Regions from separate parts of the Blautia sp. HCP3S3_C4 genome, predicted to be linked through region 2. Evidence: riboswitches for the same ligand, from Rfam matches in the RefSeq annotation. Region 2 holds a riboswitch; the other holds the start of a gene.
What was found. Region 2 has a riboswitch for ZMP and ZTP ahead of ACTNC6_RS13430 (IMP cyclohydrolase). Riboswitches for the same ligand answer to the same signal wherever they lie in the genome.

Region 1: linked by a shared signal. The riboswitch ahead of ACTNC6_RS08895 (formate--tetrahydrofolate ligase) and the one ahead of ACTNC6_RS13430 (IMP cyclohydrolase) in region 2 are both predicted to bind ZMP and ZTP.

Annotation. Positions count from the first base shown of each region.
Region 1 covers NZ_JBQHWF010000008.1:51,126-66,236, forward strand. The annotation lists gene ACTNC6_RS08855 (ATP-binding protein) at 1-88, shown strand, start outside; gene ACTNC6_RS08860 (GatB/YqeY domain-containing protein) at 245-682, shown strand; gene ACTNC6_RS08865 (AraC family transcriptional regulator) at 856-1,704, shown strand; gene ACTNC6_RS08870 (DUF4867 family protein) at 1,799-2,416, shown strand; gene ACTNC6_RS08875 (L-fucose/L-arabinose isomerase family protein) at 2,529-4,013, shown strand; gene xylB (xylulokinase) at 4,170-5,627, shown strand; gene ACTNC6_RS08885 (LysR family transcriptional regulator) at 5,739-6,674, opposite strand; gene ACTNC6_RS08890 (aspartate ammonia-lyase) at 6,940-8,364, shown strand; gene ACTNC6_RS08895 (formate--tetrahydrofolate ligase) at 8,463-10,148, opposite strand; ZMP/ZTP riboswitch at 10,327-10,412, opposite strand; gene ACTNC6_RS08900 (DUF1700 domain-containing protein) at 10,803-11,249, shown strand; gene ACTNC6_RS08905 (isopeptide-forming domain-containing fimbrial protein) at 11,511-15,111, shown strand, end outside.
Region 2 covers NZ_JBQHWF010000016.1:31,466-46,576, forward strand. The annotation lists gene glyA (serine hydroxymethyltransferase) at 1-595, opposite strand, end outside; gene ACTNC6_RS13400 (iron-containing alcohol dehydrogenase) at 855-2,039, shown strand; tRNA gene ACTNC6_RS13405 (tRNA-Phe) at 2,154-2,226, shown strand; gene ACTNC6_RS13410 (O-acetylhomoserine aminocarboxypropyltransferase/cysteine synthase family protein) at 2,401-3,684, shown strand; gene ACTNC6_RS13415 (3D domain-containing protein) at 3,834-4,973, opposite strand; tRNA gene ACTNC6_RS13420 (tRNA-Gly) at 5,128-5,200, shown strand; gene ACTNC6_RS13425 (phosphoribosylaminoimidazolecarboxamide formyltransferase) at 5,594-6,778, opposite strand; gene ACTNC6_RS13430 (IMP cyclohydrolase) at 6,813-7,526, opposite strand; ZMP/ZTP riboswitch at 7,598-7,678, opposite strand; gene ACTNC6_RS13435 (peptidoglycan recognition protein family protein) at 7,781-8,452, opposite strand; gene guaB (IMP dehydrogenase) at 8,745-10,202, opposite strand; gene ACTNC6_RS13445 (DUF6106 family protein) at 10,347-10,850, opposite strand; gene groL (chaperonin GroEL) at 10,988-12,607, opposite strand; gene groES (co-chaperone GroES) at 12,637-12,921, opposite strand; gene codY (GTP-sensing pleiotropic transcriptional regulator CodY) at 13,339-14,124, opposite strand; gene topA (type I DNA topoisomerase) at 14,407-15,111, opposite strand, start outside.

The DNA of each region.
Region 1 (15,111 bases), on a different contig from region 2:
GGGACTACTGTTTGATGACAGACAGAAACTGATCCTGGGACAAATGGAGGAACTGGAGAACACGATGAAGCGGGGACTAAAAAATTAATTTTCATGCCAATTAGCATTGGATTTTCAGATAAATCGTGGTATGCTGATGAATAGAATTATAATTTGAGTGAAAAATATCAGGAATGCAGGCGCATTTGACTGTGCAGCAGTAGAACGATATGGAATCACTAGAAAAAACGAGGAGGAATATAAAATGGAATTAGAAGTATTAAGAAAAGATATGGTTGCAGCTATGAAAGCCAAAGATAAAGTAACAAAAGAAGCAGTTTCCTCTCTGATCTCTGCAGTAAAGAAGGTAGCGATCGATGAGGGATGCCGTGATGAGATTAAGAGTGATCTGGTGGACAGAGTGATTCTGAAAGAAATGAAAACTGTAAAAGAACAGCTGGATACCTGCCCGGAGAGCCGCGAAGATCTGAAGGCTGAATACCAGGCAAGATATGATGTGATCGCCAAATATGCACCAAAACAGATGGATGCAGCAGAGGTAAAAGCATATCTGGAAGAAAAATTTGCAGATGTGATCGTAACAAAAAATAAGGGTCAGATCATGAAGGCTGTTATGGCTGATATGAAGGGAAAAGCAGACGGAAAGGTAATCAATCAGGTTGTTGCAGAGCTCTGCAAATAATGTGTTATCTTAACCGAATCAAGTAGCGAAGCGGATGATTTTATCCGCTTGAATATGTGAAGAATATGGTCATCCAGCAGTTTTGGTATGCAGAGAGCTGGATAGTTATCGAAATAGCCGCAGTATATTGGAGTATCCGGATACTGCGGTATTTTGTTAGGAGGTGAATATATGTGGAGTTTCAACATGAACTGATCATTCCTAATGAGGGACTTCCGTTCAAGGTTTTTCTGTTTGAAGGGGAAAACGGTAATTACGTGCGGGAGAAACACTGGCATACATCTATAGAGATTTTTGCTGTGATGGAGGGAAGCCTGGATTTTTTTGTAAATAAGGAAGAATATCCTTTGAAAGCGGGAGAGCAGATTATTATCAATTCCAATGAGCTCCATTCTATCCATGCTGTGGAGAAAAATAAAACGGTAGTTCTGCAGATTCCTCTGAAACAGTTTGAGAATTATTTTACTGCTCAGAGATATATCCGTTTCCGTGGGCAGGAGGAGCTGGTGGATAAGAAACTGGCTTCTCTGCTTCGTAAATTATATCATGTGTATTCTGAGCGGAAAATCGGATATGAGTTTCGTACAATTTCCATTTTTTATGAAATCATGTATATTCTGGTGAAGGATTATCGTGTGACAGAGACCAGGGAGAAGGATATCCGACACAGCCGCCGTCTGGATACATTGTCAAAAATCACCACATATATGCGTGAGCATTACAGGGAGGAGCTGAAGCTTTCTGATGTGGCTGCTACCTTTGGATACTCGGATGCATATTTGTCGCGAATGTTTCAAAAATATGCAAAAATCAACTATAAAACCTATCTGCAGGATATCCGTATGGCATATGCGTACAGGGATTTGCTGAATACAGACCATACGATTAGTCAGATTGCACTAGATAATGGATTTTGCAGCAGCAGGGGCTTTTCCGAGGAATTTCAGAAAAGATATGGGCTGCTTCCCAGTGAGATGCGAAAGCAAATAAATGAAAAAGGTCAAAAAAACGCTATAGATTAGACAAGAAAACTGGCGAAAAGTGCCATTTATTCTGATATACTCTAAGCACAGTCAAGAAAACGTAATATCTACAGAATATAAGGAGGTTTTTAGAGTGAAAATTCAGAACGTAACAGATGCTTCCTTCCGTAAATATGGAAAGGTGCTTGAAGGGTATGACTTCAGTGCTCTTCTCAAAGAGATGAAACATACACCGGTTCCGGATGATGTGGTTTATGTACCGTCTGTTGAGGAACTGGAAGCTCTGGATGTAGCAAAAGCATTGCAGAATAAAGGATTTGGCGGAATTCCCATTGAAATTGGATACTGCAACGGACATAACAAGAAATTAAATGCAGTAGAATATCACCGCAGTTCAGAGATCAATGTAGCGGTAACAGATCTGGTTCTGCTTATCGGAAGCCAGCAGGATATCACAGATGATTTTACATATGATACTTCTAAGATTGAAGCATTCCTGGTACCTGCAGGAACAGGTATTGAAGTATATGCAACTACACTTCATTATGCACCCTGCAATGTACAGGATGGCGGTTTCCAGTGTGTAGTCGTACTTCCGGCAGGAACCAATACAGATCTTACATTTGAAACTGCTAAGGCAGGCGAGGACAGTCTGCTGACAGCTAAGAATAAATGGCTCATCGCACATGAGGATGCAGCGATTGAGGGTGCAGTAAACGGACTTCGTGGAGAGAACATCACCATTGACTGACAGCGTATTTTAAGTTTGAATATTGCTGAGAGAAGCAGATGAAGTAATGAATGAAACCAAAAATAATAAATGAAACCTAAATTTGTATTAAGAAAAAGGAGAATCCATCATGATCGATAACATGCCAAAAGTAAAAGTCGGAATTGTAGCAGTAAGCCGTGACTGTTTCCCGGAAAGCCTTTCCGTAAACAGAAGAAAAGCACTTGTAGAGGCTTATACAAAGAAATATGGTGCAGAAGACATTTATGAATGTCCAATCTGTATCGTAGAGAGCGAAATCCATATGGTTCAGGCTCTTGAAGATATCAAGAAAGCCGGATGTAATGCACTTTGCGTATATCTTGGAAACTTTGGACCGGAAATTTCCGAAACACTTCTTGCTAAACACTTCGAAGGACCGAAGATGTTCTGTGCAGCAGCTGAAGAAACACAGGGCGACCTGATCCAGGGACGTGGAGATGCATACTGCGGTATGTTAAATGCAAGCTACAACTTACAGCTTCGTAATGTAAAAGCATATATTCCGGAATATCCGGTTGGTGACGCAGAAGACTGCGCAGATATGATCCATGACTTCCTTCCAATCGCAAGAGCAGTTGAAGGATTAAGCAACTTAAAGATCATCAGCTTTGGACCACGTCCAACAAACTTCCTTGCTTGTAACGCTCCGATCAAACAGCTTTACAACCTTGGTGTTGAAATCGAAGAGAACTCTGAACTTGATCTGTTCGAAGCATTCAACAAACATGCAGGAGATGAGAGAATCCCGGCAGTTGTTAAAGAAATGGAAGAAGAACTTGGTGCAGGAAACAAGAAACCTGAAATTCTTGAGAAACTTGCTCAGTATGAACTGACTCTGAAAGACTGGGTAGAGGCTCACAGAGGATATCGTAAATATGTAACATTAACAGGAAAATGCTGGCCGGCATTCCAGACACAGTTCGGATTCGTTCCTTGCTATGTAAACAGCCGTCTGACAGCTCAGGGCATCCCGGTATCCTGTGAAGTTGATATCTATGGTACATTAAGTGAGTTCATCGGAACAGTTGTAAGCCAGGATACAGTTACACTGCTTGACATCAACAATTCTGTACCGAAGGATATGTACAAAGAGTCTATCGAAGGCAAATATAACTACACACTGAAAGATACATTCATGGGATTCCATTGTGGAAATACAGCTTCCAGCAAGCTTTCCTTCTGTGAGATGAAGAACCAGATGATCATGGCAAGATCTCTTCCGGAAGAGGTTACAAACGGAACTCTTGAAGGAGATATCGTACCTGGAGGTATCACATTCTATCGTCTGCAGAGCACAGCTGATAACAAACTTCGTGGATATATTGCACATGGTGAAGTTCTTCCTGTTGCAACGAAATCCTTTGGTTCTATCGGTGTATTCGCTATTCCGGAAATGGGACGTTTCTACCGTCATGTACTGATCGAGGGAGGATACCCACATCACGGAGCAGTAGCATTCGGACATTATGGAAAAGCTCTGTTTGAAGTATTCAAATATATCGGTGTACCGGTTGAAGAGATCGGATACAATCAGCCGGCAGGCGTAAGATACCCAACAGAAAATCCATGGGGTTAATTCAGATAAACAGACTGACACCATAAATCATAATACATCTCAGGGGTTTACCCTGGGATGTATTAAATTAGATGAATATTAATTTATACTGCAATAAATCAGGCTGTTTAATGAAATGAAAATAAGCAGCTATAAAGAGAGAAAAGGAGAGCACTTATGTATTATATTGGTATTGACCTTGGTACTTCCGCTGTAAAACTTCTTCTTATGGAAGAATCAGGAAAAATCTGTAACATCGTATCCAGAGAATATCCTTTATTCTTCCCACATCCGGGCTGGTCTGAGCAGAAGCCGGAGGACTGGTTTGCACAGAGCATGGAAGGCATGAAAGAACTGACAAAGGATATTGACAGAGCTCAGGTAGCAGGAATCGGTTTCGGCGGACAGATGCATGGTCTGGTAACTCTTGACAAGGATGGCAATGTGATCCGTCCTGCAATCCTCTGGAATGACGGACGTACAGGTGAAGAGACAGAATATCTGAATACAGTGATCGGAAAAGACAAACTTTCCCAGTATACAGCAAATATTGCTTTCGCAGGCTTCACAGCACCGAAGATCCTCTGGATGCAGAAAAATGAGCCTGAGAACTTTAAGAAGGTAGTAAAGATCATGCTTCCTAAGGATTATCTGGCATATCGTCTGTCCGGTTCTTTCTGTACAGATGTTTCTGATGCTTCCGGTATGCTTCTTCTTGATGTAAAGAACCGCTGCTGGTCAAAAGAAATGCTGGAGATCTGTGGAATCACAGAAGAGCAGCTTCCGAAACTGTATGAGAGCTGGGAAGTAGTGGGAACTCTGAAACCTGAGATTGCGAAAGAACTTGGATTCTCAGAAGATGTGAAAGTTGTTGCAGGTGCAGGTGATAATGCGGCAGCTGCTGTAGGAACAGGTACAGTTGGTGACGGTCAGTGTAATATTTCTCTTGGAACATCCGGAACTGTGTTTATTTCCAGTAAAAACTTTGGTGTGGACGAAAATAACGCACTTCATTCTTTCTGCCATGCAGATGGAAGCTATCATCTTATGGGATGCATGCTCAGCGCAGCTTCCTGTAACAAATGGTGGGCAGAGGAGATTCTTCAGACAAAGGATTTCGCAGCAGAGCAGGCTCCAATTCAGAAGCTGGGAGAGAATCATGTATTCTTCCTTCCATATCTGATGGGAGAACGTTCACCTCATAATAATCCTGATGCAAGAGGTGTATTCTTTGGAATGTCCATGGACAGCACAAGAGCAGACATGACACAGGCTGTTCTGGAAGGTGTTGCCTTTGGTCTTCGTGATTCCCTGGAGGTTGCAAGAAGCCTTGGAATCAAGATTGAGAGAACCAAGATCTGTGGTGGCGGAGCTAAGAGTCCGCTGTGGAAGAAGATCATTGCAAACGTTATGAACCTGAAGGTTGATGTCCTGGAGAACGAAGAAGGACCGTCCATGGGTGGAGCTATGCTGGCAGCAGTGGGCTGCGGCGCTTATCCGGATGTAGAAACCATCGGAAAGAAATTTGCCAAAGTTGTTGATACAGTAGAACCGGATCCTGAACTGGTTGCAAAATATGAAGAGAGATATCAGAAGTTCAGAACTCTGTATCCGGCTATGAAGCCACTGTTCTAATGGAATATCCGCTTAATAACTGGGGTTGTTGTACTCATTTAGTACAACAACCCTGTTTTGATGTGCATCTGACGATGACCAATCACCACCGTGTATTTGACTTATGACATATCAGGAAAAAGGCAGCTTCAGGAATTCTTCCATGGCTCTGCTGATATAGCGGCCTTTCTTCCAGTAAAAAAATACAGTACGTTTACTGCTCTGGCCGGGCAGCTTATAAAAAACCAGTTCTGAATTTGTTGGAACTCTGGAGAGCAGAAGATCTCCGATGAAAGTGATACCCATTCCCAAACATGCAATATTATAGGCAGTCATCTGTTGATCCAGGCGAAATACTACAGAAGGTGAAAAGTGATTTTCCTGACAAATGGTCAGTGCACGCTTACCGGTATCGTTATCTGAACGAAGAACAATAAAGGGTTCGTTTTTAAATTTGTTTAAAGGAACAGAAGGAACATCAGAAGAGCGGAACTGACCGTTTCGGATTTCCTCAATAGGAATCTGATATTCCTGCAGTCTGCTATTTACTGAATAATTTTTGGGAACCGCTAGAAGAAGTTGTTCTTTCTGGTAGGTATAATGTTCAAAAATCTGGTTATCCAGGATGCAGTTATCAATCATCAAATCTAACTTTCCGGCTTGGAGAAACTGGGATAGCTTTGCTGTACTTTCTTCTACAAGAGAAATTTGAACATGGGGAAATTTTTGGGAAAAATCAGCAATAAGGGGCGGCAGAATCCACGAAGAAAAGAAGTTACTGCCACCTACATTGAGAGTTCCTGTTTTGAGATTTCCAAGATCTAACAGGAAATTTTCAAGATTATTTTCAATATCCATGACTTTTTCGATAGCCTCTATATAATGTTTTCCAACTTCAGTTAACTGCAAAGGTTTGGTGCTTCGATCAAAAATAGGATAGCCAATACGGTTTTCTACACGTTTTACATTGGCACTTAAAGAAGGCTGCGAAATGAAAAGGGCAGCAGCAGCTTTGGAAAAGCTTTTTTCCTTGTATACTTCATAAATATATTCCATTCCCTGAAACATATGATCCCTCCAATATATAATCTAAACACTATATATTTTATAAAAATATATGTATTTGATTATATTATAGCAGAGATATATAATAAGGGCAAATACATGGGAGGGAGAATGTTACTGTTCACTCCGTTCACAGTAACGTAGCCAAAATTCATTCCAGATTGCCTGCGGCAATGGAATTTTGGCTTGTATGTCTCGGGATTTTGGCATATTCATGCCAAAACACCTCGCGGAATAGTGATGTGTGAACAGTAACGGGAGAATAACTATGAAAAAAACAGATTATCGTGTAGAAAGAGATTCTATTGGTGTAAAGGATATTCCAGAAGACGTATATTATGGAGTTCAATCCTTACGTGCGGCTGAAAACTTCCACATTACGGGATTAAATATGCATCCGGAGATCATTAACAGTCTTGCATACATAAAAAAAGCATCAGCCATAACCAATTGTGAGGTAGGTCTTCTTGAGAAGAAAAAAGCCCAGGCCATTGTCCAGGCATGTGATGAAATTATTTCAGGAAAATTCCACAATGAATTTATTGTGGACCCTATTCAGGGAGGTGCTGGCACATCTTTAAATATGAATGCCAATGAAGTAATTGCAAACCGCGCCATTGAGATTCTGGGAGGGAAAAAGGGTGATTATACAATTATAAACCCTAACGATGATGTGAATTGTGGACAGTCTACCAATGACGTGATTCCTACTGCCGGTAAAATGACTTCTCTTCGTCTGCTGCAGAATCTGAAGAAACAGCTTCTTCGTCTCTACGATGCTCTTAACGAAAAAGCGGTAGAGTTTGATCACGTAATCAAAATGGGACGTACACAGATGCAGGATGCAGTGCCGATTCGTCTGGGACAGGAATTTAAGGCATATTCGGTAGCGATCATGCGTGATATCCACAGAATGGATAAAGCAATGGATGAAATGCGGACTCTTAATATGGGAGGTACTGCTATTGGAACAGGAATTAATGCTGATGAGGGTTATCTGAGAAGAATTGTTCCAAATCTTACTGAAATATCGGGAATGGACTTTATACAGGCCTTTGATCTGATTGATTCCACTCAGAATCTGGATCCATTTGTAGCTGTTTCAGGTGCTGTGAAAGCATGTGCGGTAACTCTTTCCAAAATGTCAAATGATCTCCGCCTGATGTCCTCTGGTCCACGTACTGGTTTTGGAGAGATTAATCTTCCGGCAAAACAGAATGGCTCCTCTATTATGCCAGGCAAAGTTAATCCGGTTATTCCTGAAGTAGTGAATCAGGTTGCTTTTAATATTATTGGTAATGATGTTACCATTACCATGGCTGCGGAGGCTGGTCAGCTGGAATTAAATGCATTTGAGCCGATTATTTTCTATTGCATGTTCCAGTCTATCGATACTCTTGGCTATGCAGTCCAGACACTGGTAGATAATTGTATTGTAGGAATTACAGCAAATGAAGAAAGATGCCGTTATCTGGTAGAAAACAGTGTAGGTATTATTACTGCGATCAGTCCTCATCTTGGGTATCAGAAGGCTGCGGATATTGCAAAAAAGGCAATTAAGACAGGTGAATCTGTAAGAAGCCTGATTCTGCAAGAAAAGCTTATGGATGAGGATGAACTTAATCGTATTCTGGATCCAATCCATATGACGGAACCTGGTATTTCCGGAAAAGATTATCTTATAAAAAAATAAGAAAAAAACAGGCGGGAAATTTTTCCCGCCTGTAAAATCGTCTGGACATAAATCATATTTAAATATGATTTTTTATTTTGGAGTTAAGTTCTGCGAGATTAGAACAGACCTGTGATCTTACCTGTCTCGTCTACGTCGATTCTCTCAGCAGCCGGAACTTTAGGAAGACCTGGCATTGTCATGATCTCACCTGTAAGAGCTACGATGAATCCTGCACCTGCGGAGATCTTCAGGTTACGTACTGTAACTTCGAAGTCTGTAGGAGCACCCAGTTTAGTCTGGTCATCTGTTAAGCTGTACTGTGTCTTAGCTACACAGATTGGGCAGTTGCCGAATCCAAGAGCTTCTAACTGTTTCGCCTGTTTCTGAGCATTTGCTGTCAGAACTGCTTTCTTACCGCCATATACTTTCTGAACGATCTGGTTCAGCTTGTCTTCAATAGAACCTTCCAGTTCGTATGCATAGGAGAAGTCGTTTGGTTCTTCAACAAGACGGATAACTTCTTCCGCAAGTTTGATTCCGCCTTCGCCGCCTTTTGCCCATACTTCAGAAAGAGCAACGTTAACGCCCAGTTCTTTACATTTAGCTTCTACAAAGTCAAGCTCTGCCTTTGTATCTGTCGGGAATGCATTGATAGCAACAACACATGGAAGTTTGTATACGTTCTTGATATTGGAAACGTGTTTTAACAGGTTCGGGATACCTTTTTCAAGAGCTTCCAGGTTTTCATTGTTAAGGTCAGCTTTAGCAACACCACCGTTGTATTTCAGAGCACGTACTGTAGCTACGATTACAACTGCGCTTGGCTTTAAGCCAGCCATACGGCATTTGATGTCGAGGAATTTCTCAGCACCCAGGTCAGCGCCGAAACCAGCTTCTGTGATTGCATAATCAGCAAGCTTCATAGCCATCTTTGTAGCTGTTACGGAGTTACATCCGTGAGCAATGTTTGCGAATGGTCCGCCGTGTACGATTGCAGGAACGTGTTCCAGAGTCTGTACAAGGTTTGGTTTCAGAGCATCTTTTAACAGAGCTGTCATAGCGCCTTCAGCGTGAAGGTCACCAGCTGTTACAGGTTTCTGCTCGGAAACTTTGCCGTATGTATATCCGATGATGATCTTGGATAATCTTTCTTTCAGGTCTTTGATGTCGCTTGCAAGACAGAGAACTGCCATGATTTCAGATGCAACTGTGATGTCGTATCCGTCTTCACGAGGCATACCGTTTGTCTTTCCGCCAAGGCCGTCTACTACATTACGAAGCTGACGGTCGTTCATATCTACACATCTTCTCCATGTGATCTTACGAGGGTCAATGTTTAATGCGTTGCCCTGGAAGATATGGTTATCGATCATAGCTGCCAGTAAGTTGTTAGCTGCACCGATCGCATGGAAGTCACCTGTGAAGTGAAGGTTGATGTCTTCCATAGGAACAACCTGTGCATATCCGCCGCCTGCTGCACCACCTTTTACACCGAATACCGGTCCTAAGGATGGCTCACGAAGAGCTACCATAACGTTCTTTCCAAGTTTCTGCATACCATCTGCAAGACCTACAGTAGTAGTAGTTTTACCTTCTCCTGCAGGAGTTGGGTTGATAGCTGTAACAAGGATTAATTTGCCGTCCTTTTTGTCGCTTTCTTTTAAAAGATTGTAATCAATTTTTGCTTTATATTTTCCGTACTGCTCCAGATATTTATCATCAATACCTGCTTTTTCTGCAATCTGAGTGATTGGAAGCATTTCGCATTCCTGTGCAATTTCGATGTCTGATTTGAATCCCATAAGTGTTTTTCTCCTTTCGTCTCCGCATAAACATGAAAAACTTATATTACTGTTCATTTGTTACTGTGCACTCTGCGATCAGTAACAATTTATTCATTGAAGGAATGATCGATCAGCCCGTCAGATGAACAAAAGTATTGTTTCATCCGATAAAAAAAGGCCAGTATCTGAAATTTTCAAATACTGCCCAGACGGTCGGCTTCTACAAACCTCCGACTCCCCGTGGTTTGCATTCCACTCTTTCCGTCAGTACTCGAAGGTTCCTTCAATTGATGGCAATAGTATATCATTTTGAGAAAAAAATGTCAAGAAAATTTTTGCTGAAATGTCAAAAAAATCAAGTAAACTGGACGAAAGTTGTGTAAAATTAATAATGAAAAACCAGAGTATCTATGATTGTTGGGAAGAATTTGCTTTTTCAAAGAAATGGGATTGTTAAAAAATAGACATGGATTTATAGTAGAATGAAGATTATGTAAAGGAAAGGTTAAACCTTGCAGTTTATAGGAATTTCATAAAAAGTTTATGATTATATTAGTTGCTACCTGTGGTAAATATGGTAGAATAAGAATAATAAGTGCACAGAAATCTCCTGCTTCAATTATCATAAGCAGTGTATGGGGATTTATATTTTGGCAAAGTGGAGTGTAAAAGATGAACAGACAAGAATTTTTGGAAATCCTGAGAAGCCAGCTTGCCGGTCACATGCAGGAGGGCAAGGCTGCAGCACATGTACGATACTATGAAGATTATATACAGTCCCAGGTACGCGGTGGTCGTACAGAGCAGGAAGTGCTTGATCAGTTGGGAGATCCCAGACTGATAGCAAAAACTCTTATTGATACAGAGGGAGATACTGTAGATGAGGAATATGGAGCCTATTCCTCCTGTGGATCTGGATTAGAACCGCCGCCCCAGCCGGAGAAGCGGTGGAAAAAAGTTCTGGACCTTTCAACCTGGTCAGGTAAGCTTGTTGTGATTGTGGCAGCTGCTGTAGCGATTATTTTATTACTTATAATAATTGGTGCCGTTCTTCCGTTTTTTATTATTCTGATTATCATTTTATCTGTTATTTCCTGGTTTACCAAGAGAAGTCACTGATCAAAAGAGAACTCCCTTTGGGAGCTTTCTTTTGATCTGTCTTATAGCTTTATCTAATATTCTTTTCAGTACTCTTTTTATTCAGTTATTTATATTTTTCATATCGTTTCATATTTTCGCCTTAGTCTTATCTGAAGTGTGTTATTCCCTAATCCTGCCAGGCAGCAGGTAAATCTCAATTTTATTATTTTTATAAAGGCAGAAAACAGGATTTTTGCACAGGAATCCTTTTTTCTGTATGCCAAATGGAAAGGAGACAACATGAAAGGAACTGTGAAACTAAAAAAACGTCTGGAGGCTTTAGGCTTAGCCTTACTGTTTATGCTGCAGTCTGTACTGGGCTTTTTACCTGGAATGATTTTCAGTGCGGCCGGAGCGGTAAAGTCCATCGAGGTCTGGGACTCTGATCAGCTTATTGACTATGGTTACCGTTTCAATATGAAGTTTCAGCCAGGGGTAACTACCTATGAGTCTTTTGGCTGCGATAATCTGGACAGTGCTGCATTTTCAGATCACGGAAGAAGTACAAGAGATACAGAAAGTGTGAGGATAACAGAGGATTACAAATCCGGAAGTGCAGGAATGCGCTATAACAATGTGGGCAGAGATGCAGGGGGAAATATTGTGGATGTGCGTCTGACCCTGGTGGGGGTAGAAAATGCCGAGAGACGCTATGACCTGAGAACCCCTGTCTCCAAAAAAGAAAATAATGGTGGACTTACCTTTGGCTGGGAGAATAATGAAACCTATCCAATGGTAGGCTTTGCTAAAAACAATATTGGGGTTTTTATCTATTCACTGGGTTCTGCAAAAATTAATTTTCAGTTTCTGAAGCATGGGACAGATGAGGCTCTGACGATCAGTGGACATGGTACGATCCGTGATATTGATGCGGCGCAGGGAGTATCTATACCCTCAGACAATGGACTGGATCATGCATATGTATTAAAAAATAATGAGTTTTTGAAAGTAAACGGCACCTATGTAGGATCTCAGAATGTGGCTATTGAGCCGGAGGATGAGAATGGCTGGCTGAATATGTTTTTCCAGACAGATAATTTTAATCTGGTGTTTTCTCATCAGGAAAAACTGGATATGTGGGATGCAAGCAGGGAAAAAAGTATTGCAAAGGCCGGCTCTCAGGAGAAGTGGGCAAGTAATGCCAGAAAAGCATATGCAGATGAGTCCGGAAAAAGCTACTGTGAAACTTTTGAAGGACAGAAGGTGGTTAAGGGCTTTGCATATTTTGATTTTACTTCCTATTGCTTCAGTGGTATAGAAATGAAAAAAGCACCGGAAAAAAGAGTAGGCGAAGTGGGCTGCACATGGGATCAGGCAACGGCTGCACCAAAGGAACAGCCATTTGTCATGAAAACAGAAAAAGAATTTCAGTATATGATCCAGGCGGAGACTACTCCTAACAGATTAAAATCATTTGTGATTAGTGATGCACTGGAAAACTGTCTGACAATGGATGATGCCTCTAAGGTTTCGGTAATAAATAGTCTGGGACAGGATGTGACAGAACAGTTTGATGTGGCTGTGGAAGGACAGACTGTAATCTGCAGTGCAAAGGCGGACAGCCTTAAAGAAGAAGCTTTTACAGATAATCAGACATATACTTTTATTCTGAAAGTACACAGGAAGCCAGAAGGACAATTTGATATTTCTAAATATCTGGCAGAGGATGGATACACCCTTCTGGTTCCCAATCAGGCTTCCATGAGTTATGAGAGAGTTAATGGAGGCGGAGATACGAAGAAAACAGAAATCGTATGGGTGAAGGGGATCATTCCGCCTGAGCTTGAGGTAAAGAAAAACGTTTCCGCTTATGAGTGGAAGGTAGGGGATATGATAGATTATTCTGTGACGGTTACGCAGACAAAGCCGGATGTCCAGGCTGTAGGAGTAAGTGTGACAGATGAGATTCCCTCCTGCCTTTGCCTGACAGAGGGACAGTATGCAGCACAGACCAGTCCGGGAGCAGATCCCTGCACTCTTACCAGGCAGGGGGAAAATGGATGGAAAGTAACCTGCCCTACTTTGAAGTATGGAGAAACCATAACAGTCAGCTTTAAATGCCAGGCAGCGGAAGCTTCCAATGGTCAGGAATGGGAAAATATAGTAACTGCTACAGCGGATAATCTTGTAGACCCGGAGACAGGGGAACAGAAAGACCGAAAAGATATGGCCGAAGTATGGCCTAACAGCCCTCAGCTGGAGATTGACAAAACAGCAGATAAATATGAATGGCAGGTAGGGGATGGAGTTACTTATAGAATTGTAGTGAATAATTCTGTGCCCGGAACAATTGCAAAGGATGTCAGTGTGACAGATATCGGACTTCCTCAGGGGCTTGTGCTGTCAGGGGGAACCCAGAGTGTGGAAGTGCTGAATGTACAGTCTCAGGTAAATTACCCGGTTCCTGATAAAAAAACAGGGCAGGCTTATGAAAGCCGGACGGTAGAATCACATATGGAAGCAGATGAAAGCGGCTTTGCTTTTTATTGCTCTTATCTGCCTTACAGTCAGCCGGTCACGCTTGTATTTCACTGTATAGCTACAGAGTCTGCCAATGGCCATGAAAGTGTAAATGTGGCAAATGTAAAAGCTTCCAATGCAAATGAAAAATCTGATGATGCAGAAGTATATGTAAATACGGGAAGTCTCTGGATTGAAAAGACAGCCGATCATTATGAGTGGAAGACAGGAGAGCAGGTTGAGTATAAGGTTGTTGTTGAGAATAAAAATCAGGGAACGATTGCCAGAAATGTGACAGTCTGGGATACAGAGATGCCGGCAGGCCTGGTTCTGGATTCTATGGAAAATGTATCTGTTAATGGAATTCCTCAGAATATTACGCAGCCTGTTGCCGGAACAGAAGATACTCCGGGACAGCTGAATCCGGAATTTTATAATGAAACCGGTGAGAAAACGGTAGGATATGAGTTTCTTCCGGAAGGAAATGGATGGAGACTGAATCTTTCAGACTTGCCTGCAGGAGTACCTGTGACGGTTGCTTTTCTCTGCACAGCCACTGAGGATGCAAATGGAGTGGAAAGTATTAACCTGGCTAATGTGCAGGCAGAGAATGCACCGAAGACCACTGATGATGCGGAAGTATATGTAAATACAGCAATCCTGTCTATTGATAAAGGTTTTCAGAATCCATATCTGGCAGCAGAAGATGGCCGCGTGGAAAATGAATTCCGGGTAGGAGAGCAGGTAAATTATCAGGTAACGGTTACCAATCAGCAAAAAGGGTCTATTGCAAGAAATCTGGTGATCAGTGATCTTTCTCTTCCTGAAGGACTTGCGCTGGACGGTGATGAAGGAGCAGTTACAGTTAGTGGTGTTCCTACAGTGATCCAGAATCCGGTTGCCGGAACGGATGATATGGGGAATGCGTTGAATCCAGAGAATTACGGTGAAACCGTAGAAAAACAAGTCAGCTGCCAGGTGATTCGTCAGGGGACAGGATGGATCGTTACTATTTCTGATCTGCCCTATCAGATGCCGGTAACTGTCAACTTCCGTTGTACAGCCCAGAGTACTGTAAATGGTATGGAAATTGTAAATACAGCCAAGGCATATGCAGATAATGCAGCGGAAGTGAAGGACACCTCTAAGATATGGGTAAATTCTCCGGCTCTCAGGGCTGTAAAGACGGCAGATAAGACTTTTTATAAATATGGAGATATTGTTACCTGGCGTATTGATCTTACTCAGGAGCAGACAGGCTGTGTTGCCAGAGAGCTGGTGGTTCAGGATGTGACAGATACTCCGGGAGTTCGGCTTCAGAAGGATTCTATTGTACTTCTGGATGAAAAGGGAACTAAGGTTGAGGCGCAGATTCAGGCAA
Region 2 (15,111 bases):
CTACCATCAGATAAGCCCCAACTTCATCTGCAATCTCACGGAATTTCTTAAAATCTATAACTCTGGCATAGGCACTTGCACCTGCTACGATCAGCTTTGGTTTATTCTCAATGGCGATTCTTCTGACTTCTTCATAATCGATCACACCGTCATCATTGACTCCATAATATACCGGCTTAAAGTAGGTTCCGGACATATTTGCAGCACTTCCATGTGTCAGATGTCCACCATGATCCAGATTCATACCCATTACAGTATCTCCCGGCTGCAGCATTGCAAAAAAGACTGCCATATTTGCCTGTGCTCCGGAGTGTGGCTGTACATTTGCATATTCACATCCGAATAATTCTTTCGCACGTTCGATTGCAAGAGCTTCCACCTCATCCACGCAGGAACATCCGCCGTAAAATCTCTTCCCCGGATATCCTTCCGCATATTTATTAGTAAGAGGGCTTCCCATTGCTGCCATAACTGCTTTACTTACCCAGTTCTCTGAAGCAATCAGCTCAATATGGGAATTCTGGCGTGCAAGCTCCGCCTGGATCAGATCTGCGATATCCTTGTCTGTCTTTGCTACGTCGTCGATTGAATACATCTTAGTAATCCTCCTTTGTTATAAGCTCAGTAATTATCACGATTATAACCAATTCTTTCCGTTGTGTCAACCGCAAAAAGACATTTGTCCGTGTAGTAAAAATATTTTTTGTTATTTTATTATTTTTTGACTATTTTCCCATTATTTGTTTTAATATAAAGAGGAAGTCCCACCTGCTACATGTTACGTTTTACACTCAACGCAGGGGACTTACTTGATTCGGTTAACCTGTAAAGCTATAGGAGGTCTTTTACATATCATGAGAAATTTTGAATATTATACACCAACCCAAGTTGTTTTTGGCAAAGATACCCACCTTCAGACAGGTTCCCTGCTGAAGAAATATGGTGCAAAAAAAGTGCTGATCCATTACGGTGGTCAAAGTGCTGTCCGTTCCGGACTAATCGATGAAATCACTTCTAACCTGAGAGAATCAGACCTTGAATATGTCACTCTGGGTGGTGTGGTTCCTAATCCACACCTCTCCAAAGTCCGCGAGGGAATTGAGTTATGCAGAAAAGAAAATGTGGACTTTATTCTTGCTGTAGGAGGTGGAAGTGTTATTGACTCTTCCAAGGCTATCGGCTATGGTGTTGCAAATCCGGACAACGATGTCTGGGATTTCTGTCTGAAAAAGGCTGTTCCAACCGGTTGTCTGCCCATCGGTGTCATTCTTACAATTGCAGCTTCCGGAAGTGAAATGAGCAGTTCCAGCGTTATCACCAATGAAGAAACCAAGGAAAAAAGAGGCTGTGCAAAGACTGATTACTGCAGACCCAAATTTGCTATCTTAAATCCACGTCTCACCTATACACTTCCACAATATCAGACAGAAAGTGGATGTGTGGATATCCTCATGCACACTATGGAGCGATATTTTGTAAATATTGAAACTATGGAGATCACAGACAGTATCAGCGAAGCTCTGATGCAGACGGTCATTTATAATGCCCGTATCCTTATGAAGGAACCGGAAAACTACAGTGCACGGGCAGAAATCATGTGGGCAGGAAGTCTCTCCCACAATGGTCTGACCGGATGCGGTACCGGGGGCGGTGACTGGGCCTGTCATCAGCTTGAACACGAACTGGGCGGTGTCTACAATGTAACCCACGGTGCAGGTCTTGCTGCCATCTGGGGAAGCTGGGCACGCTATGTCTACGAGGTAAATCCTGAACGTTTCGCTCAGTTTGCCACTAACGTATTTGACATTCCATGTGGAACTGATTATAAAGAAACAGCCCTTGCAGGAATCGTAGCAATGGAAAATTTTTTCCGTTCTGTAGAAATACCCACCAGTTTACACGAACTGGGTCTGGATCTCACAGATCAGCAAATTCATGATCTGGCATTCAAATGCAGTTTCGAAGACACTCGAACCATCGGAGTCTTCAAGCAGCTCAATATGAGAGATATGGAAAAAATCTACCTTATGGCAAGATAAAGTAAATTTTTGTTATAACTTTCTCTTTTTTCGCAAAAATTATAAAAATTACTTGCATTCAAACAATCAATATGCTATGATAAGGCCTGTGATGCAACAAATCACAGACCAAATGCCCAGATAGCTCAGTTGGTAGAGCAGAGGACTGAAAATCCTCGTGTCGCTGGTTCGATTCCGGCTCTGGGCATTTTTTTATTTCATTTTTTATTGTCTTTTTATTGTCTTATCTGGTTTTCGGCGGTATAATTTTCTTACTGCTATCATGAAATTTTGTATCAATATCCCATCATATTATCTGATTTTCCCATATTAATACATAATTTACTGGAGCAACTTACGCATAAAGAAAGGAATCAAACTCATGAGTGACTTAAAATTAGAGACTAAATGTCTCCATTCCGGTTACACCCCATCAAAGGGTGAACCTTGTGCACTTCCAATCTGTCAGAGTACAACATACAAGTATGATACTACTGATGAAATGGGACAGCTTTTCGATCTGAAGGCAGAGGGTTATTTCTATACCCGTCTGCAAAATCCCACAAATGATGCTGTAGCAGCAAAAATTGCAGATCTGGAAGGTGGTGTTGCTGCAATCCTTACTTCTTCCGGACAGGCAGCTAATTTTTACGCAGTTTTCAATATCTGTGAAGCTGGAGATCATGTGGTAGCAGCCTCCACCATTTACGGAGGAACCTTCAACCTCCTGGCTGTTACTTTCAAGAAGCTTGGCATTGACTGCACTTTCGTTGACACCGATGCAAGCTCTGAAGAAATCGCAGCTGCCTTCCGTCCGAACACAAAAGTACTTTTCGCAGAAACCATCGCAAACCCGGCTCTGGTAATTCTGGATATTGAAAAATTCGCAAAGGTTGCTCACGAGCATGAAGTTCCGCTTATTGTAGACAACACCTTTGCTACACCTGTAAACTGCCGTCCTTTTGAATGGGGCGCTGATATCGTTACCCATTCCACAACCAAATATATGGACGGACATGCTGTACAGGTTGGCGGTGCTATCGTTGACAGCGGTAACTTTGACTGGGATGCCTATGGCCACAAATATCACGGACTGACTGAACCGGATGAATCTTATCATGGTGTTATTTATACTAAACAGTTTGGAAAGAAGGCTTATATCACAAAGGCAACCTCTCAGCTGATGCGTGACCTTGGCTCTATCCCGTCTCCTGCAAACTGCTTCCTGTTAAACCTGGGACTGGAAACTCTTCCTCTTCGTGTAGAACGTCACTGCTATAATGCACAGAAGATTGCAGAATTCCTGAATGCCCATGAGAAAGTATCTCACGTAAACTATGCAGGACTTCCTGATGACAAATACTATGCACTTGCTCAAAAATACATGCACGAAGGCAGAACCTGCGGCGTTATCTCCTTTGAACTGACAGGCGGTCGAGAAGCTGCAGTCCGCTTTATGGACAGCTTAAAGCTTGCCACCATCGCAACTCACGTAGCAGCATCTAAGACCATGATCCTGCATCCGGCAAGCCATACTCATCGTCAGATGAACGATGAGCAGCTTGCAGAAGCCGGCGTATCACCGGGAATGATCCGTCTCTCTGTTGGTATTGAAAATGTGGATGACATTATTGCTGATATTGAACAGGCATTACAAAACGCATAAAAGATAATTTCAAAAAATCCGGAAGAACTTCTGAAATGATCACAGATATAACAGATCATTTCCAGATTCTCCCGGATTTTTATTTTCAGGTCAAGCGGATATTCGCAATCCGCTTTGCTACTTGATTCGGTTAAATTCTTTCTTATTTTCTACTTTAACAAATAAACATCTGTATAATATACCCCTTTGTCCTCCCCTTCCTGATGGGTAGCAACATAAATATCTATACAATTATGTTTAATCGCACCACCACAGTCCTCTGCAACATAAACCTGTCCATTGATCACAACCTTAGATCCATATGGAATCTGTGTAGGGTCCACCGCAATCGTACGGTTTGTCGTAGCAGTCACCCCTGTAGAAGTAATGCCATTTGCCCAAGGGCCACAACAAATACTGCAGGGACAATAATGAGTAATCTTAAAGGTTCCCAGCGGAACCAGTGACGCATCTGAAGACACAGCTACCGGAGTTCCCACCTTCACTCCATCCACAGACTCTCCCTTTGAAGCAGTTACACCATCCACAGCCTCTGCAAAAACGCCTTTGCCCTCACTCTTATGAATCGTTCCAGCTTCTTCGCCGTCTACTTTAGCGACCTTTGACTCTTCCGTATTCTCCTCTGTTGCTGTATTCTCCAGAACACTGGTTGGAATATATCCAATGCCTCTTTTTCCATTCTCTTTTTTATAGTAAATCTGACTCCAGATGCCGTTCACTGTAGCCAGGCGCTTCACTTCATCCTCCTGAATGACCTCACCTACTATCTGTCCATCCTTCTTTCCCGGATAATCCAGAATATCACTGTCCTTCAGTGCTGTAAAAGTTCCCCTTGCCTGAGCAACCTGATCACTATCATTGATATGTTTTGTGGGCACATAGCCACTGATCTTTTTCGTACCCTTTTTGCTCTTTTTCTCATAAGTCACTTTACTCCAGCCATTATCACATACGGCCACTCTCTCTACACCGGTACCAAGATACACTCTTGCAAGCTTCTTTCCGTTTTTCCCTGGCATAGAACGTATATAAGTCGCCTTTGCAGAAACAGAAACCTTATCTGACTTGGCAACTGCAGTTACCTTCTCTCCACTTCCATTATCAATCTCAAAGGTCTGCAGTGTCTTATTATCCTGCTTATAAGCATTAACTGTCCCCTCATAATCCAGAATATCCGCAGAAACTGTTGTTGGTAAAGTAAGCATACTACAAACTAATAATACTAAAATTTTTTTCTTCATAAACTGAGCCTCAACTCCTTTATCGTCTCTCTCCGTCTGTCCTATCATAGCACACCCCCTCCCAATTTGCAATTTTCCACCCCATCCTTCACGGAATCTTCATAAAATTTCAAAATAAAGAAAAAAAACATTTGACAAACTCCACTGTATATAGTATCATATATTTTGTCGCTAAGGTAATCGCTCAAACGACATCATAAATGCGATAGTGGCGTAGTTGGTAACGCGCGACCTTGCCAAGGTCGAGACCGCGGGTTCGAGCCCCGTCTATCGCTCTTAAAGCATCAGCTAAGGCTGATGCTTTTTTCATCCCCTTCTATTAACTTTCCATAACTATAGCAATTCCATATCTGCGAATAACATCTATAGCCAATATCCCTGGTTCAAGCGGATATTCGCAATTGAAGCAGGGTACTTGCTTGATTCGGTTAAATCAATAACCAGCGCAGGACATTATATGTTTTTGCACGCATTTGCAGGGGTCTTAGAAAAAGTTAGCGCCAGGAAATCTGCGTTATGTAAAAAAATTTCACTGTCTGAGCCGCATTTGCGGCGAGTTTGAAATTTTTTTACATGTTTTTAGCAGATTTCCTGGCGCTTAGTTTTTCTTAGGCTCCGAAACCGCGGGCAAAAACATATAATGTCCTGCGCGTCACCATATCAAGAATTTAGTGATGGAACAATCTAATACCAGTAAAGCTCATCACCATTCCATACTTATTGCAGGTCTCGATCACAGCATCATCACGCACAGATCCGCCCGGCTCAGCAATATACTTCACACCACTCTTATGCGCACGTTCAATATTATCACTAAATGGGAAGAATGCATCAGATCCCAGTGTAACATCTGTCATCTGATCCAGCCATGCACGTTTCTCTTCCTTTGTAAATACTTCCGGTTTCTCTGTGAAAGTTTTCTCCCACATACCGTCAGCAAGTACATCCATATATTCATCCCCGATATAAACATCAATGGCATTGTCACGCTCTGCACGGGAAATTGTATCTTTAAATGGCAGATTCAGCACCTTCGGACACTGACGAAGGAACCAGTTGTCAGCTTTCTGTCCTGCAAGTCTTGTACAGTGTACACGGGATTGCTGACCTGCACCAACACCGATAGCCTGTCCATCTTTTACAAAACATACAGAGTTGGACTGTGTATATTTCAGAATGATCAGAGAAATCTTCATATCACGTTTTGCTTCCTCTGTAAGCTCTTTATTCTCTGTCACAATATTGGAGAGCATTGCATCATCGATTTCAAGCTCCTGACGGCCCTGCTCAAAAGTTACACCAAATACTTCTTTGTGTTCCAGCGGAGCCGGTACAAAGTTCTCATCGATCTGGATTACATTGTAGTTTCCTTTTTTCTTCTGCTTCAGGATCTCCAGTGCTTCCTCTGTGTATCCAGGTGCAATAACACCATCAGATACCTCTCTCTTGATCAGAAGTGCTGTATCTTTATCGCACACATCAGAAAGAGAAATGAAATCACCAAAAGAGGACATTCTGTCAGCACCGCGGGCTCTTGCATAAGCACATGCTAATGGTGAAAAATTCTTCCAGTCCATATCATTTACCCAGTAGATCTTTGCCAGAGTCTCTGTCAGTGGAAGTCCTACAGCAGCACCTGCAGGAGATACATGTTTAAAAGAGGTTGCAGCAGGAAGTCCAGTTGCTTTCTTCAGGTTTGATACCAGCTGCCAGCCGTTAAAGGCATCCAGGAAATTGATATATCCCGGTCTTCCGGAAAGAATCTTCACCGGAAGTTCTGATCCGTCTGCCATATAAATTTTTGCAGGTTTCTGATTTGGGTTACAGCCATATTTTAATTCGAATTCTTTCATTATATAAATCCTCCATTATCATATCTGCCCTGTTTTATTTATTCTTATTAATGATCTTGCTTTCGTACTTACCTGTCTCAATATCAATATATCTTACAAACAAAGATACTTTGTTATCTTCGTTCAGGCTGTTCCAGAGAAGTTCTGCAAACTCATCCATATTATCCGGAATTGCTACCAGTTTCGGTTCGCCTTCAAAGCTTGGAAGTGGATTTCCATCGCATTTATAAGTGTGGATAAAATGTCCCTCTCCTGCAATGGCATTCTCGTATGCAAATGTGTATCTGTTACATGCATCCGGATTTCCGTTGTTGCTCTTGAGAATTGACATTGCATAGTTGAATTTTCCGTTCTCTACATGCATAACACCGGAAATACGAGGTGTATAGTTTGGACCGTCTGGCTCGAATTCTCTGCTTCTTAAAGACTGCTCAAAAGTAAGCTGATGATCCATTCCCTCATAAATGGTATCTGTCTGATCTCCGTTAGTTACAATTGTTTTGTTTCCCAGTACACGTACAGGTGCATAAATGATCAGGCTTGGATCTGTAAGCTTGGACGGGTCAAATGCCTGGGTACGGATTCCCTCACCATCCTCTACAAATACTCTGTTTCTGCTGTTCTCGCTTCTGCCCATGATGAAATAAGCTGTCACTGCTTTCTTACCGTCTGCGGAACGTCCGATCACAATTCCTCTTCCAGGATAGGAATTCTCTTTCAGTTCTTTTTCCAGTGATAACATTTCCATAATTTTTCTCCTTTTCGTTATAAATAAGGTTAAAAAAAGCCTGGGAAACCTATTTATTCATTGAATAATTTCCAGGCTGCCCAGGCGGTCGGCTCATATACACACTGCACTCCCTGTAGGTAATCCTACTTCCGCCAGTCATGCAGGTACTGTTGTGAAACTCACACACTGTTATTATAGTACAATACTTCTTTGCAGATTTCAAGGCAATTTTTTTGTTTCCTGCTTTTTTTCAAAAACAATAGGATATACCATTACTGAGTATTCTTTAATTTATAGTCAACCTCAATCTGAGAAGCAATATCGGCCTTCATCTGAATCCATGCATCCGGATTCTCCACATAATATTTGGGACAGTTCTTTCCTGTCACATCATAGTGACGAATCACGTTTTCAGAAGTAAGTCCGAATCGCACACATAACCATGCTGTCAGTTTTACAGCCGAATCATAGGTTGCATCATTGAATTTTCCTGTTTCATCCTGGTGACAGCACTCAATCGATACGGTATCCACATTACGGGAATTTGTCGCATAAGACATCTCCGATGTAGGAATGCACTGTACCACCTCACCATCAAGGCCAATGACAAAGTGACTGCTTACCTTTGTCTCATGTGTATTTGCCAGATTCTCAAAATAATTTCTGTTGGCCATTGCTGTTGCTCCTGGGTTCGCAGTATAGTGAATTGCAATATATTTTACGCTTTCAATGGGAATCTGCGGTCTGGAATATTCATTGGGAGTCAGCAGCTCCACATCAATATAGGGAGCCCCTTCTTTCTGCCACTGCTCAGGACCGCTTCCTGAATTTTCCTGCTCCAGAAGTACCTCCTGCTCTTTTCTTTCTCTCTCCTGCATATTATTTATTCCATACCAGCATCCTATACTTACTCCCACCATCAGGATAATGCAGATTAGCAGCATCCTCAGATTTCTCTGTCGAACTCTGCTGTTTTTTCTTGATTTCCCGGCAGATATTTTTCTGTGTGCAGCACTGGTTTTTGATTTTGAAACTGATTTTCTCTTTGTTTTTACAGATCCGGTACTTTTTCTACCGCTCCGATTCTTTTGTATCATAGCTTTTCTCTGCCACCCATTTCCTGGAATTCGTTTTTTCTATTATACCATTGAATTCTTTTCTTTTCACTATCAAATCCGGTAATTCCACAAAAATACCCCGGCAGATTCACAAGACCTCCGGGGTATCATTCATTATTTATTTATCATCTACACTATAGTTTGGAGCTTCTTTGGTGATATGAATATCATGTGGATGAGATTCCTTCAGAGAAGCAGCGGAAATCTTGATAAACCTACCTGTAGTCTTAAGAGTCTCAATATTCTCTGCACCACAATATCCCATACCTGAGCGAAGACCACCCATGAGCTGGAATACAGTATCCTCTACATGTCCTTTATATGCAACACGTCCCTCTACGCCTTCCGGAACAAGCTTCTTTGCATTTTCCTGGAAATAACGATCTTTACTGCCGTTCTCCATAGCAGCAATAGATCCCATACCACGGTATACTTTATATTTACGTCCCTGATACAGTTCAAAAGTTCCCGGGCTCTCATCGCATCCTGCGAAGATACTTCCCATCATACATACATTTGCACCAGCTGCAATTGCCTTGGTAACGTCTCCGGAATATTTGATACCACCGTCTGCAATGATCGGGATTCCATAACGATTAGCAACCTCATAACAATCCATTACTGCAGTAACCTGTGGCACGCCAATACCTGCAACCACACGTGTGGTACAAATAGACCCAGGTCCGATACCAACCTTAACTGCATCTACGCCTGCATCGATCAGAGCCTTGGTAGCTGCTCCTGTAGCTACATTCCCTGCAATTACCTGAAGATCCGGATATGCAGCTTTAATTTCACGGACAGCCTTCAGAATATTCTCTGAATGACCATGTGCAGAATCAATTACAATTACATCTACACATGCCTTCACCAGCGCATCTACACGTGCAAGTACATTGGCTGTGATTCCTACTGCTGCACCGCAGAGCAGACGTCCCTGCTCATCTTTGGCAGCCAGAGGATATTTGATCTGCTTTTCAATATCCTTGATTGTGATCAGGCCTTTTAAATTAAAATCATCATCTACAATGGGTAATTTCTCTTTACGGGATTTGGCAAGGATTTTCTTTGCCTCTTCCAAAGTGATTCCCTCTTTGGCTGTGATCAGTCCCTCAGAAGTCATGCACTCTTTGATCTTCTTGGTAAAATCTGTCTCAAACTTCAGATCTCGGTTTGTAATGATACCAACAAGCTTTCTGCCCTCTGTAATCGGTACACCGGAGATACGGAATTTTGCCATAAGCTCATCTGCATCTTTCAATGTATGCTCAGGAGATAAATAGAAAGGATCTGTGATAACACCGTTCTCAGAACGTTTTACCTTATCTACCTCTTCTGCCTGTGCCTCGATAGACATATTTTTGTGAATGATACCAATACCACCCTGTCTTGCCATGGCAATTGCCATACGATGTTCGGTAACTGTATCCATTCCTGCGCTCATCATGGGAATGTTCAGTTTGATCTTTTTCGTTAAGTACGTTGTGACATCTACCTGATTCGGAATTACTTTTGAATAAGCCGGAACTAACAGGACGTCATCAAAAGTAATACCTTCACCAATGATAGTACCCATTGCATTTCCTCCCTTGCGTATGTGAAATTAGTAAGTATAGAAAAAACTTCGGCCCGAAAGGACCTTCCTAAATAGAAAATAAAAATAAGGAACCAGTAACTGGCCCTTTATTTTTATCAAGTGTAACAAAAATTAGTTAGCGTGTCAATCCAAAAATACTTTGCTTGGTGCAGTTTTTTTCATTGCCTGGGCAAGAGCCTCATCCGGCTCCAGAATAATCTTACATGTAGCATTGTCCAGTCTGGTGATCACACCAAAACGTTTGTGCTGTGGATTTCCTGATGAATAGTCAAGAACTTTCATGTTCTGGTTCCCATTATAATAGTCCATTCTGTGGGAATTTAACGGTGCCACCAGGTCTGCCTCAGAAAGATTGAAGCTTTTTACCCTCTTTCTCTTTGACTTTGCCATAACCATATCAATGTCAAACTCTCCGTTCACAAACAGATATTCATACTCCACATCTGTCTTCGGGATTACAAAATAGCATGCAATTCCCAATGCAATAGCTGCAATCCATATCAAGGGGGTGCTAATCAGACTGGCAATTACTGCAATTACTGTCAACACAATCAAGCCATACTTTACAATGCTGTCTTTGATTGTGCGCTCCCGTTTTACCAATAATTCTGAATATAGATCACTCATCCTTTATCACTCCTTTTCTTATTTTTCCGGTCTTCCGGATTATTTTATTAGGCATTATACCACAAAAGGGAACCAACGTCTATGACGATGATTCCCTTTACTGTGGTTTATATTGTTTAGACCACGTTCTTTATGGATTACATCATTCCCATTCCCGGGTTAGCAGCCGGTGCCGGTGTGTCTTCTTTAATAATTGCAACAGCAGATTCTGTTGTCAGTAAGGTAGACGCAACACTTGTAGCGTTCTGAAGGGCACTTCTTGTAACCTTTGCAGGATCAAGGATACCTTCACCTACCATGTCTACATATTTCTCATTAAGAGCATCGAAACCGATTCCTGGTTCAGATTCTCTTACTTTATTAATGATTACAGAGCCTTCCAGTCCTGCATTTGCTGCAATGCGGAACAGAGGAGCTTCCAGAGCTTTCAGGATAATGTTTGCACCTGTCTTTTCATCACCTTCCAGAGTAGCTGCAAGTTTCGCAACTTCTTTGGATGCATGGATGTAAGCAGATCCGCCACCTGCAATGATACCTTCTTCTACTGCTGCTCTTGTAGCTGCAAGAGCATCTTCCAGACGAAGCTTAGCTTCTTTCATTTCTGTCTCAGTGGAAGCACCAACACGGATAACAGCTACGCCGCCAGCCAGTTTTGCAAGTCTTTCCTGTAATTTTTCTTTATCAAATTCAGATTTTGTCTCTTCAATCTGTCCACGGATCTGTGCAACACGGTTTGCGATTGCCTCTTTGTCGCCCATACCGTCAACGATAACTGTGTTTTCTTTTGCAACTTTAACAGATTTCGCACGTCCTAACTGCTCCATAGTTGCATCTTTCAGTTCCAGACCAACTTCTTCGGAGATAACCTGACCGCCTGTAAGGATTGCGATATCCTGAAGCATTTCTTTTCTTCTGTCACCATATCCAGGAGCTTTTACAGCTACTACCTGGAAGGTTCCTCTTAATTTGTTTACAATAAGAGTTGTGAGAGCTTCACCTTCTACATCCTCAGCGATGATGAGAAGTTTCGCACCAACTTTTACGATCTGCTCCAGTAATGGAAGGATTTCCTGGATGTTGCTGATCTTCTTGTCTGTGATCAGGATATATGGATCTTCCAGATTTGCTTCCATTTTTTCCATATCTGTTGACATATATGCGGATACATATCCCCGATCGAACTGCATACCTTCTACAAGGTCAAGTTCTGTGTGCATTGTCTTGGATTCTTCTACTGTGATAACGCCGTCTTTAGAAACTTTTTCCATAGCATCTGCTACTAACTGTCCAACAGTCTCATCGCTTGCGGAAATAGATGCAACGTTTGCGATCTGTTTCTTGCCGCTGATTGCCTGGCTCATGTTCTTGATTGCTTCTACAGCTACATCTGTAGCTTTCTTCATTCCTTTTCTGAGGATGATCGGGTTAGCGCCTGCTGCCAGGTTTCTCATTCCTTCATGAACCATAGCCTGTGCAAGAACTGTAGCTGTTGTTGTACCATCTCCTGCTACATCGTTTGTCTTGGAAGCAACTTCTTTGATCAGCTGTGCGCCCATGTTTTCAAATCCGTCTTCCAGTTCAATTTCTTTTGCGATTGTAACACCGTCGTTTGTGATAAGCGGAGCACCGTATGGTTTGTCAAGAACTACATTTCTTCCTTTCGGTCCTAATGTTACTCTTACTGTATCAGCTAATTTATTTACACCAGCTTCAAGAGCTGCTCTGGCTTCTGCGCCGAATTTAATTTCTTTTGCCATGATAATATGACCTCCTGTTTAAACTCTGATTATTTAACAATTGCAAGAATATCATTCTGTTTTACAATGATATACTCTGTTCCATCCATTTTTACTTCTGTTCCTGAATATTTGGAGTAGATAACCTTATCACCTACAGCTACTTCCATTTTCACTTCTTTGCCATCAACAACTCCGCCAGGTCCTACAGCTACAACTTCTGCCTGCTGTGGTTTCTCCTGTGCCTGTCCCGGAAGAACGATTCCGGATTTTGTTGTCTCTTCTGCTTCAACCTGTTTTAATACAACTCTGTCACCTAAAGGTACTAATGTCATGATCTATGTCCTCCTTTATTCTCCAACTAAAACATTCCTGTTACCGTACCTTTTTTGTTATTGCAAAATATCCGGTAACTGTCTCGGCGCCTTGTCAGATTCTGCCGATTTCTGCTAGCACTCATTTACCTCGAGTGCTAATCACTGTCCATATAATATTTAAAACAAGTAAAATTAGCAACTTCACTGAGTATTGTATAATTTAATATATACTCTTTCTTTCTAATTTATACTCGCTTTTTCTTTCTTTTTCTTAATTTCCAAATTATTTTATCCAAATGGTAGAAATCGCCTGCCAGATTTGCGACAATATAACTGATGTACAATGATAAAGACTGCCTTCTATCCCATATTGTTTAAGGATAAAAGGCAGTCTTAAAATTTAACATTTGTTCTCTTCCGGCTTATCTGATGCCATCAGCCTTTCTTGTTTCTCTGAGCCTTGATCTCCTCCAGCTCATCAAAGATCACCTCATTGAGAACTTTTATATAGGTTCCCTTCATACCTGAGGATCTGGATTCGATCACACCTGCACTTTCAAATTTTCTGAGAGCATTAACGATCACAGACCTTGTAATTCCCACTCGGTCAGCAATCTTACTGGCTACCAGGATTCCCTCATCTCCGTCAAGCTCATCAAAGATATGGATAATCGCCTCCAGTTCTGAGAAGGACAAGGTATTAAATGCAGATTTCACAACCTGCTGTTTTCTGTCTTCCTCTGCGTTCTCCTCATGAACTGCACGCATCATCTCCAGTCCTACGACCGTGGTACCGTACTCACTGACAATGATATCCTCAATATCATAAGGTCTGTCAAATCGATACATAAATACAGTTCCCAGACGCTCACCTGCAATATCAATAGGATTAATAATCCCCTGATAGCTGTTTGACACATGTTCAAAACCAAGTGTCTGCAGATTTACATTCTCTTTCGTTGATAAAACTCCCAGAAATCTCTCATTTAATAAAGTATCTACATATCCACCGACCTTATCCTCTATCAGCTCAGTAATCTCATCAACACCCGGACACAAACTGACGCCCAGAACCTTACCTTTCTTACTGAGTACCAGAATATTGGAGCTCAAGGTCTCCATCAGTACCTGACAGATATCATTGAACACCACCTTGCTAGAGCTGCTGTTGTGCAGAAGCTTATTGATCTTTCTTGTTTTATCCAGCAACTGAACGCTCATATTGTCCTCCTTTCGCCTTTGTTATGTTTAATCATATATTTATAGTCTAATACTACACGTTTTGATTGAAAATTACAAGATAAATTTTACTATTTTTCATTTTATTTTTGCTTTTCTGAAAATAGATTTCTTTTCCAAATATTATTCAACAAATACATTTTCCCCGATGGTATAGATTTTCTGATATTAAAGTTAAAAAGCGCAAAAAAACAGAATTCTGCTGATTTACAGAATCCTGTTTCCTAAGCTTTCCTTTTTACAGATCACTCTCTTTTTCCCCGGTCAGTCCTGTGTTTTTTCTTCTACATAACCACAGGTTTCCTGGCTGCAGACAAGCTTATTTCCCTTTTCTACCATATAGCTTCCGCATTTTGGACATTTCTTTTTGGACGGCTTCTGCCAGGACATAAAATCACATTCCGGATTATTCTCACATCCATAATATTTTCGTCCTTTTTTGGTTTTCTTCAGAACAACTTCCTTACCACATTTCGGACAGAGAACACCGATTTTTTCATAATATGGCTTTGTATTTCTACATTCCGGAAATCCGGGGCAGGCAAGGAAACGTCCGTGAGGACCGTATTTGATCACCATGTTCCTGCCGCAATTATCGCAGATCACATCAGTAACTTCATCCTGAATTTCCACCTTTTCCAGTTCCTTCTCAGCCTCATCCACATCTCTCTTCAGATCCGGATAGAAGTTGCTCACAACTGTCTTCCACTTTACAGTCCCTGCTGCCACACAGTCCAGCAATCCCTCCATGGTAGCTGTAAAATTCACATCTACAATGCTTGGGAAAGCCTGCTTCATAATACTGTTTACCACCTCTCCCAGCTCTGTAACATATAAATTTTTCTGTTCCTTCGCTACATAGCGGCGACTGATGATCGTGGTAATTGTGGGAGCATAGGTACTGGGACGGCCGATTCCAAGCTCTTCCATGGTTTTTACCAGAGAGGCCTCTGTATAATGAGCCGGCGG